3 linked regions of the Methanococcus vannielii SB genome follow. The protein of the gene in region 2 binds, or shares a complex with, the protein of the main gene of each other region. Links are inferred from orthologs where the notes say so. Each region holds a gene or a part of one and is shown on either strand. Other genes may lie near its edges.

The links.
Region 1: the proteins of MEVAN_RS07270 (region 2) and MEVAN_RS07890 are in contact, whole or in part, in a cryo-EM structure (PDB 9H1L), measured with the Methanococcus maripaludis proteins. The link is inferred for Methanococcus vannielii SB from one-to-one orthologs. Residues at the interface, in WP_011170365.1 of Methanococcus maripaludis: Ser79, Ser81, Arg82, His83, His84, Ala112, Gly113, Lys114, Asn115, Ile116, Asn139, Phe140, Glu141, Ser142, Cys143, Gly162, Pro163, Arg178, Arg179, Ala180, Gln181; in WP_104837391.1 of Methanococcus maripaludis: Cys8, Asp10, Ala12, Gly13, Ile16, Tyr17, Arg19, Ile20, Thr23, Cys41, Gln43, Asp44, Pro46, Phe48, Asp134, Asn137, Arg138, Val139, Phe140, Pro141, Glu142, Gly143, Arg145, Glu161, Lys162.
Region 3: the proteins of MEVAN_RS07270 (region 2) and mcrC are in contact, whole or in part, in a cryo-EM structure (PDB 9H1L), measured with the Methanococcus maripaludis proteins. The link is inferred for Methanococcus vannielii SB from one-to-one orthologs. Residues at the interface, in WP_011170365.1 of Methanococcus maripaludis: Arg6, Glu8, Gln30, His32, Val33, Met34, Gln35, Tyr39, Leu80, Ser81, Arg82, Leu85, Pro86, His87, Cys90, Asp91, Ser93, Glu94, Arg97, Lys98, Lys102, Pro103, Asn104, Met105, Ile106, Gly107, Ala109, His110, Lys122, Glu123; in WP_011171501.1 of Methanococcus maripaludis: Arg5, Lys6, Glu7, Gln8, Ile9, Val10, Asp11, Cys12, Arg13, Ala14, Val15, Met16, Gly17, Gly19, Glu20, Gly22, Gly23, Leu24, Gln26, Arg27, Gly28, Thr29, Phe30, Ala31, Glu32, Leu34, Asn36, Thr51, Tyr59, Arg62.

What each region holds. Positions count from the first base shown.
Region 1 is NC_009634.1:1,549,865-1,552,969, forward strand. What follows is about bases 136-3,078. They hold MEVAN_RS07890 (methanogenesis marker 17 protein), read right to left. Parts: upstream 1,912-3,078; coding sequence 1,360-1,911; downstream 136-1,359. Other genes in these bases: MEVAN_RS07885 (ACT domain-containing protein), read left to right, coding at 136-157; MEVAN_RS07895 (MoaD/ThiS family protein), read right to left, coding at 2,022-2,216; ilvC (ketol-acid reductoisomerase), read right to left, coding at 2,261-3,078. Outside these bases: more of MEVAN_RS07885, read left to right, coding at 1-135; more of ilvC, read right to left, coding at 3,079-3,105.
Region 2 is NC_009634.1:1,440,819-1,443,962, reverse strand. Bases 8-2,989 are described here. They hold MEVAN_RS07270 (methanogenesis marker 7 protein), read right to left. Parts: upstream 1,979-2,989; coding sequence 1,037-1,978; downstream 8-1,036. Other genes in these bases: MEVAN_RS07265 (CBS domain-containing protein), read right to left, coding at 1,999-2,967; MEVAN_RS07275 (hypothetical protein), read right to left, coding at 527-958; MEVAN_RS07280 (lactate utilization protein), read right to left, coding at 8-366. In the rest of the region: more of MEVAN_RS07280, read right to left, coding at 1-7.
Region 3 is NC_009634.1:893,568-896,664, forward strand. The notes cover bases 1-2,935. They hold mcrC (methyl-coenzyme M reductase I operon protein C), read left to right. Parts: upstream 1-1,137; coding sequence 1,138-1,734; downstream 1,735-2,935. Other genes in these bases: mcrB (coenzyme-B sulfoethylthiotransferase subunit beta), read left to right, coding at 1-634; mcrD (methyl-coenzyme M reductase operon protein D), read left to right, coding at 646-1,128; mcrG (coenzyme-B sulfoethylthiotransferase subunit gamma), read left to right, coding at 1,744-2,526; mcrA (coenzyme-B sulfoethylthiotransferase subunit alpha), read left to right, coding at 2,574-2,935. Outside these bases: more of mcrA, read left to right, coding at 2,936-3,097.

The sequences.
Region 1 (3,105 bases), 110 kb from region 2 along the record:
GGAAGAATTATTTACCATGATAATGATGGCAGATATTTCGAATTTAAAAGGCGATATTTCGAATTTAAAACAGGATCTTGAACGATTAGGGGCTGAAATAGGAGTTAAAATAAACGTACAACACGAAAATATTTTTAAATACATGCACAGAATTTAATTGTTAAATTACATTGGCTATTTAAACCTGCATAATACAATTTAAGACTGTTCAATTTAAATAGTTTAAAATAAATATTTTTCTTTGTGGGGAATTAACCTTACGGAGTGGGAATATTAAATCCATTTTAGAAAGCTGTATTGATAAGTTATCTAACTTTGAATGTAGTGGAAACCTTGAAAATGTGTATATTAGGTGGTCTAAACTCGACATTGAAATATATAAATATATTGGGGACCCTTATTATATAACCACAAGTTCAAAATGGATAAGTAAAGTACTAAACTCCGAAAAATTAGATAATACTAAAATTGAAGAAATTATAGGGATTAAAAAACTTATAAATAAAATTAATGAATAATACTTTAAAAATAACAATTTTACATAACTTAATGCTTTTTTGAATTTGAAAGTACTTTTAAATTGGGATTTAAATGCTAAAAATTTTCAGAGCTAAATTGAGCTAAAAACTATAAAACACGTAAAAAAGATACTTTTAAGTTACTGACTACATATAAAGATTTTTTAGTTAGGATATTATTATAAATTTAATTTGTACATCTTACTACTAAACTGTATTTTACACTAGCTAGTATTTACTTAATTATTTATTTCTTTTTTTACCGCTAATTCCACTTCTCGAGTTCATTTAACTCACCTCTTGCTTATACTATTCGATAAATTTACGTAATTTTTAAGCACTCTTAATATTTTTAATAATGCTTAAATATATTAATTATAATTAAACTATATAAATATTTCTACTACTTAAATAGCATTTAAAATCGTATTAAACTTATTAAAACGACTTTAAACCCTTTAAAGGAAAAAATAAACTAAATACTATGGTTTTTAAATATTAAAAATTCTCAATTTTAATTGTAAAACTATAAATTAAACTTTATAGGTGGTAGCGATTTAAAATAATTTTTAAATCTAATTTGGGGATTATGCAGTTAAAAAAGATTTTACTAATATATATGGTTTAATACTATTAATATCAATTACTACAAGCACTTAGTAGTCTTAAAAAAGATTTATGGCCAAAAATGGTGGAAATCCTGTTGAACATTTTACTAGATATATTGAAGAATACCTTACATGGTATTCTAACCAGTATGATGGGCATTCCCTTAATGGCTCTGCACACCTGGTTTGAATTACTTTTTATAGCAATTATCCTAATTAACGGGGCCAATAAATCATTTAAATTGTTCAAGCTCCTTTTGGAGGTTTAAAGCTTCTTTTTCCCAATGTTCTTCAATTGGTTTTTCAGATGCAACCATCACTATTGAAGTTCCACGAAATGTTTTTCTAACTCTCATTCCTTCTGGAAAAACCCGGTTCATGAAGTCTAAAACCCTTTCAACAAAGTCTTCCTTTGCATCATGAATTATCATATCCGAATCTATTTTTGAATCCGTTATGATTTCAAATCTTGAAGGCTGATCTATCACGTTTATTTTCTCTAAAAGTTCTGTAGCATACGTTTCATCATCTATTTTTAACTTGTAGACTACTTTCCCATTTTCTTCAACTGTCTCCTCAACGGTTACAACATCTCTTAACCTTATTAATTTCGAGGTTGATTTTGGCAGTATTCCAATTATAAAGTATGGAATATCCTGCCTACAAATCATCTTTGATTTTACAATCGCTTTTCCTAAAACTAAATCTTCTAACGATGTCTGTATAACTTTTTCGTAGATTTCTTTGCCTTTAATATCGTTACAGTCAATATCAATATAAGCCATTAAAACACCTTTATACAGAGTTAAATAATGTAAATTGGATAATATAGATTATACAAATAGTAACTATATTTCTGGAAAAAAATGTTATATTAAATATTTCACTTTGAAACTTATCCTCCCGAAACTATAGGGACGAGTCTTAAAGTTTCATTTTCATATATTAAATCATCGTCTGACAAAATTTCGCCGTTTCTTACGACCAAAACATCTTTTATTTTCAAAAGATTCAAAATATCGTTTATAGTTATATCTTTTGAAAATTCAAGTTCAAAAGAGTTTTCACCAATTTTTGCGAAAATTTTCAAAAAAATCCCCCTAAAAAAGTAAATAAATAGATAAAAAATAAAAATTATTCGTCTTTTTCAAGACCACACATTTTTCTTAACTTTGAACCGACTTCTTCAATTTGCAATTCGCCTTCAAGTCTCCTCATTGCTTTTAAATGTGCCATTTTAGCTTGATTTTCAAGAACAAATTCTTTTGTAAATCTTCCATCTTGAATCTCTTTTAAAATTTCTTTCATCGCAGCTTTTGAGTCAGCAGTAACGATTCTGCTTCTTCTTGTAAGTCCACCATATTCTGCAGTATTACTTACATCATGCCACATGTTTTTGAATCCTTTTTGGTAAATTAAGTCAACAATTAATTTTAACTCGTGGCATGTTTCAAAATACGCCATTTCAGGTGAATATCCTGCTTCAACGAGTGTTTCAAATCCTGCTTTAATTAATTCAGTAACTCCGCCGCACAATACTGCCTGTTCACCAAAAAGATCGGTTTCAGTTTCCTCCCTAAATGTTGTCTGGATAACGCCTGCTCTTGAGAGGCCGATCCCCTTTGCCATTGCTGAAACAGTCTCAAATGCAGTATTTGTAGCATCTACTTCTATACAGATTAATCCCGGAACACCAAATCCTTCTTCGTATGTTTTTCTAACCATTTTACCGGGTGACTTTGGTGCAACTAAAACCACGTTAACTCCTTTTGGCGGAATAATAAACCCATAATGGATATTAAAGCCGTGTGAGAAGCTTAATGTTTTTCCTTCTGTAAGGTATGGTTTTATCTGGCTTTCGTAAACTTCAGCCTGTAATTCATCAGGGATTAATATATGAATTATGTCTGCTTTTTTTGAAGCTTCTTCAATCGTTAATACTTCATGACCATCGTTTTTAGCGTTTTCCCATGAAGCAC
Region 2 (3,144 bases):
CCTATTTCCAACGCCATCCACATTTACAAGTTTTCCATCAACAGTTATTGCATTTGTACTTGAAATAAACAAATCCGATGTTAACTGCTGTCGCATTATTTCCATTTTTTCATCAATTGTAATTTCAGGTGTGTTATGGTCTAAAATTACCGCCCCTTTTTCAATTGCTTTTTCTAAAATTCCTAACGAGTTTACAGTAACTGATCCCCCAAATCCAACTTTAGTCCCGGTTCCAATGTAGTTTAAAATAAATTCTGAAACTTCTTTTTCGCTGGAAAAGTAATACGCATCAAAAAGATTTTTTTTTAAATTTTCAATGAGTTTTTTTCCAATAAGTTCATTATGCCACTCGTGAACTTCATTCATAAAACCACCTAAAAAAGTTCTGTATAATACTTTAGAAAAACTTCCGTAAATAATCTATGTAATTTTAAAATTTTTAGATTTAGTTTAAAAAGATTTTTTTTGAATTTATGAATTTAAATTAAAATAAAAAAATTTTAAAAAATGTATTAAAATAAAAAATTTAGATGTAAACAAAAATTTCTTTATCTAATATAACAATTTTTTCATATTCGCCTTCTGGTTTTTCATCTAAAACGAAAAATCGTTCTTTTCCAGAAACATCAGAAACTGCAAAGGAAAGAATGTATCTTAATTCCTCTTCTTCACAATAAAGTTTAACTTCTGTTTTAAATCTTCTTGCAAGCCTTGAAATATCTCTTAATGCAAGTTTTAACTCGGTAAAAAGGGCCATGTATTCTTTTACATAATCAATTTGCTCTTTTGTTCCAGTAATTACGGGATACTCCTTATCCATCATTTCATTTTTCCTTATTTCATAGCCTATTCCATTTATACATGAAAGACGCCCTATAACTGACTGAGGAATACCTGGGGGAAGGGGTATTTCAATAATATCAATGTTTTCATTTTCAAAATTTCTCTCGTTTTCCATTTTTTTCGCCCGATTTTATTTTTAACACGGTTGTTAGTTTTAAAATATTATTTAAATATGACTTAATGTTACTATAGATTAATATTTATTTAAATTTTTAACTTCTGATGTTGATTTTAATTTTATAAGTATATAGTTTTTCATTTCTGATTTTGAAATATATGATATATCTTTTAAAAGGTATTTTCCTACTTTTAAATTTTCTATCTCTTCAAAATTCCTATCGTAATCCATTTTAATCCTTAGGCCATCCAATTGGGTTACAATCGGCATTGGTGCTAAAAGTCCCCTTACTTCTTCAACTTTCTTTTCTATTTCATCTTTTACAACAACTTTCTTTTCTATTTCATCTTTTACAACAACTGGGGGAATAATTGGCGGGTCATATGAAAGCTCAGCACGTTTATCTGCTATTTTCTTTGTTACTTCGTCAATCATCTGTCTTAATGCCCTTATTTCTTCACCATGCCTTAGTCGATGCGACCTCCTTCCAAGGTTTCCAACGTATGTATAAGGTATATCTATTTTTTCAGGGCCACCGGTAACTACAAGCGGTACATCTACGTTAAAAAGGTGTATTTTATCTTTTATGCAGCTTTCAAAGTTTCCCATAACGTATATTGCAATATCATGCTCTTGAATTAATCTTTTTTCTTTTTCACGGAGCTGACTTATGTTTTTTCCTGCCCCATGTGCTAAACCTATCATGTTTGGCTTTGCACCAAATTTTCTAACGTATTCTGAAACATCGCATGCAATATGGGGTAAGTGATGCCTCGAAAGACTTGGGGAAACTACTGCAATTTCAATCCCTGCTAGCGGGGTTTCAACGATTTTTCCCTTGTATTTTTTCGCCTCTTCCCTGAAATTCTCGATTTCACTTCCCGGAATTGCAACAGTCATGTAAACATCAAGTTGCATTACGTGCTCTTGTATTATAAATCCGCCCGTATCTTCAATCCATTCCTTTAAGACGTTGTTTTTATAAACTCCACCTTCATACCTTATTACCTGATACATCTTTTCACCCAAAATGAAACTTAAAAGTCAATCCTGACAGTAATTGTCCCAAAAGTCTTCATACTCTTTTCAAAAATTGTTACATCGGTGATAAATCTTTGGATAGTTGAACGCTCATCTACTAACGTGATGTGGTCAGTAATAATTATTTCTTCAAATTTGGGCTTTTCCATCAAATTTAAAATTTCTTTGGTGATATTTAGGTCAAGAATATTCAATAAATTTGTCGTTATTGAAATATGGTCTATTTTTTTATTTCTTTTCATGATTTTGGCAATGGACTCCCATTCTCTATCAGATATTTCGATGTAATCCGATTTTTCAGTAATAATATATCCTCTTGCACCCATTAAAACTATGAGGTCTTCTGCAAGATTTTCCACTTTTGATTTATTATCATCGTAAAAATAGATGTTTGTAATGTGCCTGCAATCATTTACCTTTGTATTCTCCCCATATATCTCAAAAGTCCTTACAATATCTCCTTTGGTTAGTATTCCAACAAAATTTTCCATTGAATCAACTACAATTAATCTTCCAATGTCGTGTTTTACCATTATTCGCTGTGCTTCGGAAGCGGAAGTTTCGTTAGAAATAGTTATTAAATTGCCTTTTTTTGTCATTATATCTTTTATTTTTAGCTTCTTTAGCGCCCCAAATTTCTGTTTTTTAGTCCTCAAATCCTCAAAAGTAACTATGCCTGAAAGTTTATTATTTGAATCAACTACTGGATATCCCATGTGCCGGTACTCTTTTATAAGGCGCACTAATTCCTCAGTACTATCATCTTCTTTTAGTGAAATGACTTTTTTTGTCATTATTTCGCTTGCTGAAATCTTTTCAAGTATTTTTAAATCGTAAAGCCGTATAAGGTCATTTTCAGACTCATTTATAAAAGTTGTAATGTATTTAAAGACATTTATTAATGATTCATGCTCTAAACCAATATTATAAACCCGTTCAATTGTTGAAAGCTTTTTAAATAACATTAAACCACCATAAAGATAACCTTGAATATAAATATCGAATGATTAACTCATATATTTTTTAAAACATATAAAAACAATGTATTTAAAATTTAATCTGCTACAAAATACGTCTAAAAAAGGAATGTATTTAATATAAAAACTAATGGCCAAAGTATTCATTTTATCAACTAATTACTA
Region 3 (3,097 bases), 550 kb from region 2 along the record:
CGAAAGACAGCACTTACTTGGTTTAGCTTACCAAGGATTAAACGCTGACAACTTAGTAATTGAATTCATTAAAGCAAATGGAAAAGGAACTGTTGGTACAGTTGTACAGTCAGTTGTTGAAAGAGCACTTGCTGACGGCGTAATCGTTGTTGATAAAACAATGGGCTCAGGATTTAACATGTACAAGCCAGCTGATGTAAACAAGTGGAACGCTTACGCAGCAGCAGGTTTAGTTGCAGCAGCAGCAGTAAGCTGTGGTGCGGCAAGAGCTGCACAAAACATCGCTTCAGTTATTCTGTACTATAACGACATTTTAGAGTACGAAACTGGTTTGCCGGGTGTTGACTACGGTAGATCAATGGGTACTGCAGTAGGATTCTCATTCTTCTCACACTCAATCTACGGTGGCGGTGGACCTGGTATCTTTAACGGAAACCACGTTGTAACCAGACACTCCAAAGGATTTGCAATTCCTCCAGTATGTGCAGCAATGTGTGCAGATGCAGGTACGCAGATGTTCTCACCTGAACACACTTCAGCATTAGTTGGTGCCGTATACTCAGCATTTGACGAGTTTAGGGAACCGATGAAATACGTAATTGAAAGAGCATTAAACATTAAAGATAAATTATAAGGTAGTAATCTATGATCGAACTTGAAGTCTTCCCACATAGGTATTTAAAAGCAGAAACAACTGAAAACTTCCTAAATAGTGCTTATTCATTTAGCACTGTTGAAAGAGTAGTAATACATGGAGAATCACTCCCTAAAAAAGTAGGATACGGTCCTGCTAAAGGGTCTCCGGTAAATCATTCTGAAAAAAAGGAAATTACTGTTAAAGGAGTTCCGGTAGAACTCAATCTTCAGGTTGGAAGATTATGGGTTTTACTAAAGGATGAAAGCGAAATTGAAAAAATCGATGAACTTTGTAAAGAACTTTTCCCATTTGGATACCGGTTAACAAAGGGTAAATTCTTAAGGGATACTCCTACAGTATCAGACTTTATAAAATACGGGGAATCTGCGGTTGAAAATATCGACCCCAAATTATTAAGTGCAACTGATCCAAGAAGTAAGTTTCAAAATTCCGTAAAAATGATTCCAAAAAGTGAAAATTCGACAGAATAATGTGATTTTATGCCCGTAGGTAGAAAAGAACAGATTGTTGACTGTAGAGCTGTTATGGGTCTTGGTGAAGGAGGTGGACTTGCTCAAAGGGGGACTTTTGCAGAAGGACTTCGTAACGACGTGGTCGTTGTTGCAATGTCGCCTGGGAGAAGGCATATTACAAAACCCGTATGCGAAATTACCTATGGAATAAGGGAAGCAGGAATTCAAACCAGCGTTCTAGTATTGGATGCAGGAGGGGGAATTCCTTCAGATGCTCCACAGGGAAGTTTAGGCTCAACTTTTGGGCTTAAACCTGATGAAGCACGACAAGTTAATCGACATAAATTATGTGTAATTCACTTTGGAAACGTAAAAAGTCATATAATCTATAAAGCTAGGTTATTCTTAAAGTACGTGACCATTCCTACAATTATAGTTTGTCAGTCTCCAGTGGACATGGAAGACTTTGCAAAAATTGGAATTAAGACCCTAGACGTAATGCCTTTAGAACCTAAAACTGAGGGCACTATTGTCGAAATTATTACAGGCGTAGTAAGGGGGGAATCTTCCCCACAAAAAAAGATTGATGAAATCATAGAAAGCATAAAAAAACATTTAGGTTAAGGTGATCTTATGGCATATAAGCCTCAGTTCTACCCTGGAGCAACAAAAGTTGCTGAAAACAGACGAAATCACTTAAATCCAAACTACGAATTGGAAAAATTAAGAGAAATCCCAGATGAAGACGTTGTAAAAATCATGGGACACAGGCAGCCTGGTGAAGACTACAAAACAGTTCACCCACCATTAGAAGAAATGGACATGCCAGCTGACTACGTAAGAGACTTAGTAGAGCCATTAAACGGTGCTAAGGAAGGACACAGGGTTAGATACATCCAGTTTGCTGACTCAATGTATTTTGCTCCTGCTCAACCATACGACAGGTCAAGATTGTACATGATCAGATTAAGGGGAGTAGATGCAGGTACGCTCTCAGGAAGACAAGTTGTTGAATGTAGAGAAAGTGACCTTGAAGAATTCTCCAAAAACTTGCTTATGGATACCGAACTCTTTGACCCTGCAACATCAGGAGTAAGAGGTGCAACTGTACACGGCCACTCCTTAAGATTAGATGAAAACGGAATGATGTTTGACGCATTACAAAGATGTGTGTTCGACGAAAAAACCGGACACGTAATGTATGTAAAAGACCAGGTTGGAAAGCCACTCGACCAGCCAGTTGACGTTGGAGAACCAATGCCTGAAGCAAAATTAAGAGAAATCACAACCATCTACAGAAAAGATGGTATCGCAATGAGAACAGACCCTGAAGTTATTGAAGTTGTAAAGAGAATCCACAGAGCAAGAACTCTTGGTGGATACATCCCTACAAACGAAATATTCAAAGGATTATAATTAATTCTTAAATTAAAAAAAACCTCTTAAGCCATTGAGGTGAACTTATGGAAGCTGAAAAAAGATTATTCTTGAAAGCATTAAAGGAAAAATTCGAAGAAGATCCAAAGGAAAAATACACAAAATTCTATACCTACGGCGGTTGGGAACAATCTGCTAGGAAAAGAGAATTTGTTGCAGCTAACGAAAAAGTTTTAGCTGAAAAAAGACAGGGAGTTCCACTTTACAACCCTGATATTGGTGTTCCTTTAGGACAGAGAAAGTTAATGCCTTACAAATTGTCAGGAACTGACTCATACTGTGAAGGTGACGACTTACACTTCATGAACAACGCTGCTATCCAACAGTTATGGGACGATATCAGAAGAACAGTTGTTGTAGGTATGGACACTGCTCACTCAGTTTTAGAAAAAAGATTGGGTGTAGAAGTAACTCCTGAAACAATCAACGAATACATGCACACAATTAACCACGCACTTTCAGGTGGTGCAGTTGTTCAAGAACACATGGTTGAAGTTCACCCTTCCCTTGCATGGGATTCATACGCTAGAATCTTCACTGGTGACGATGA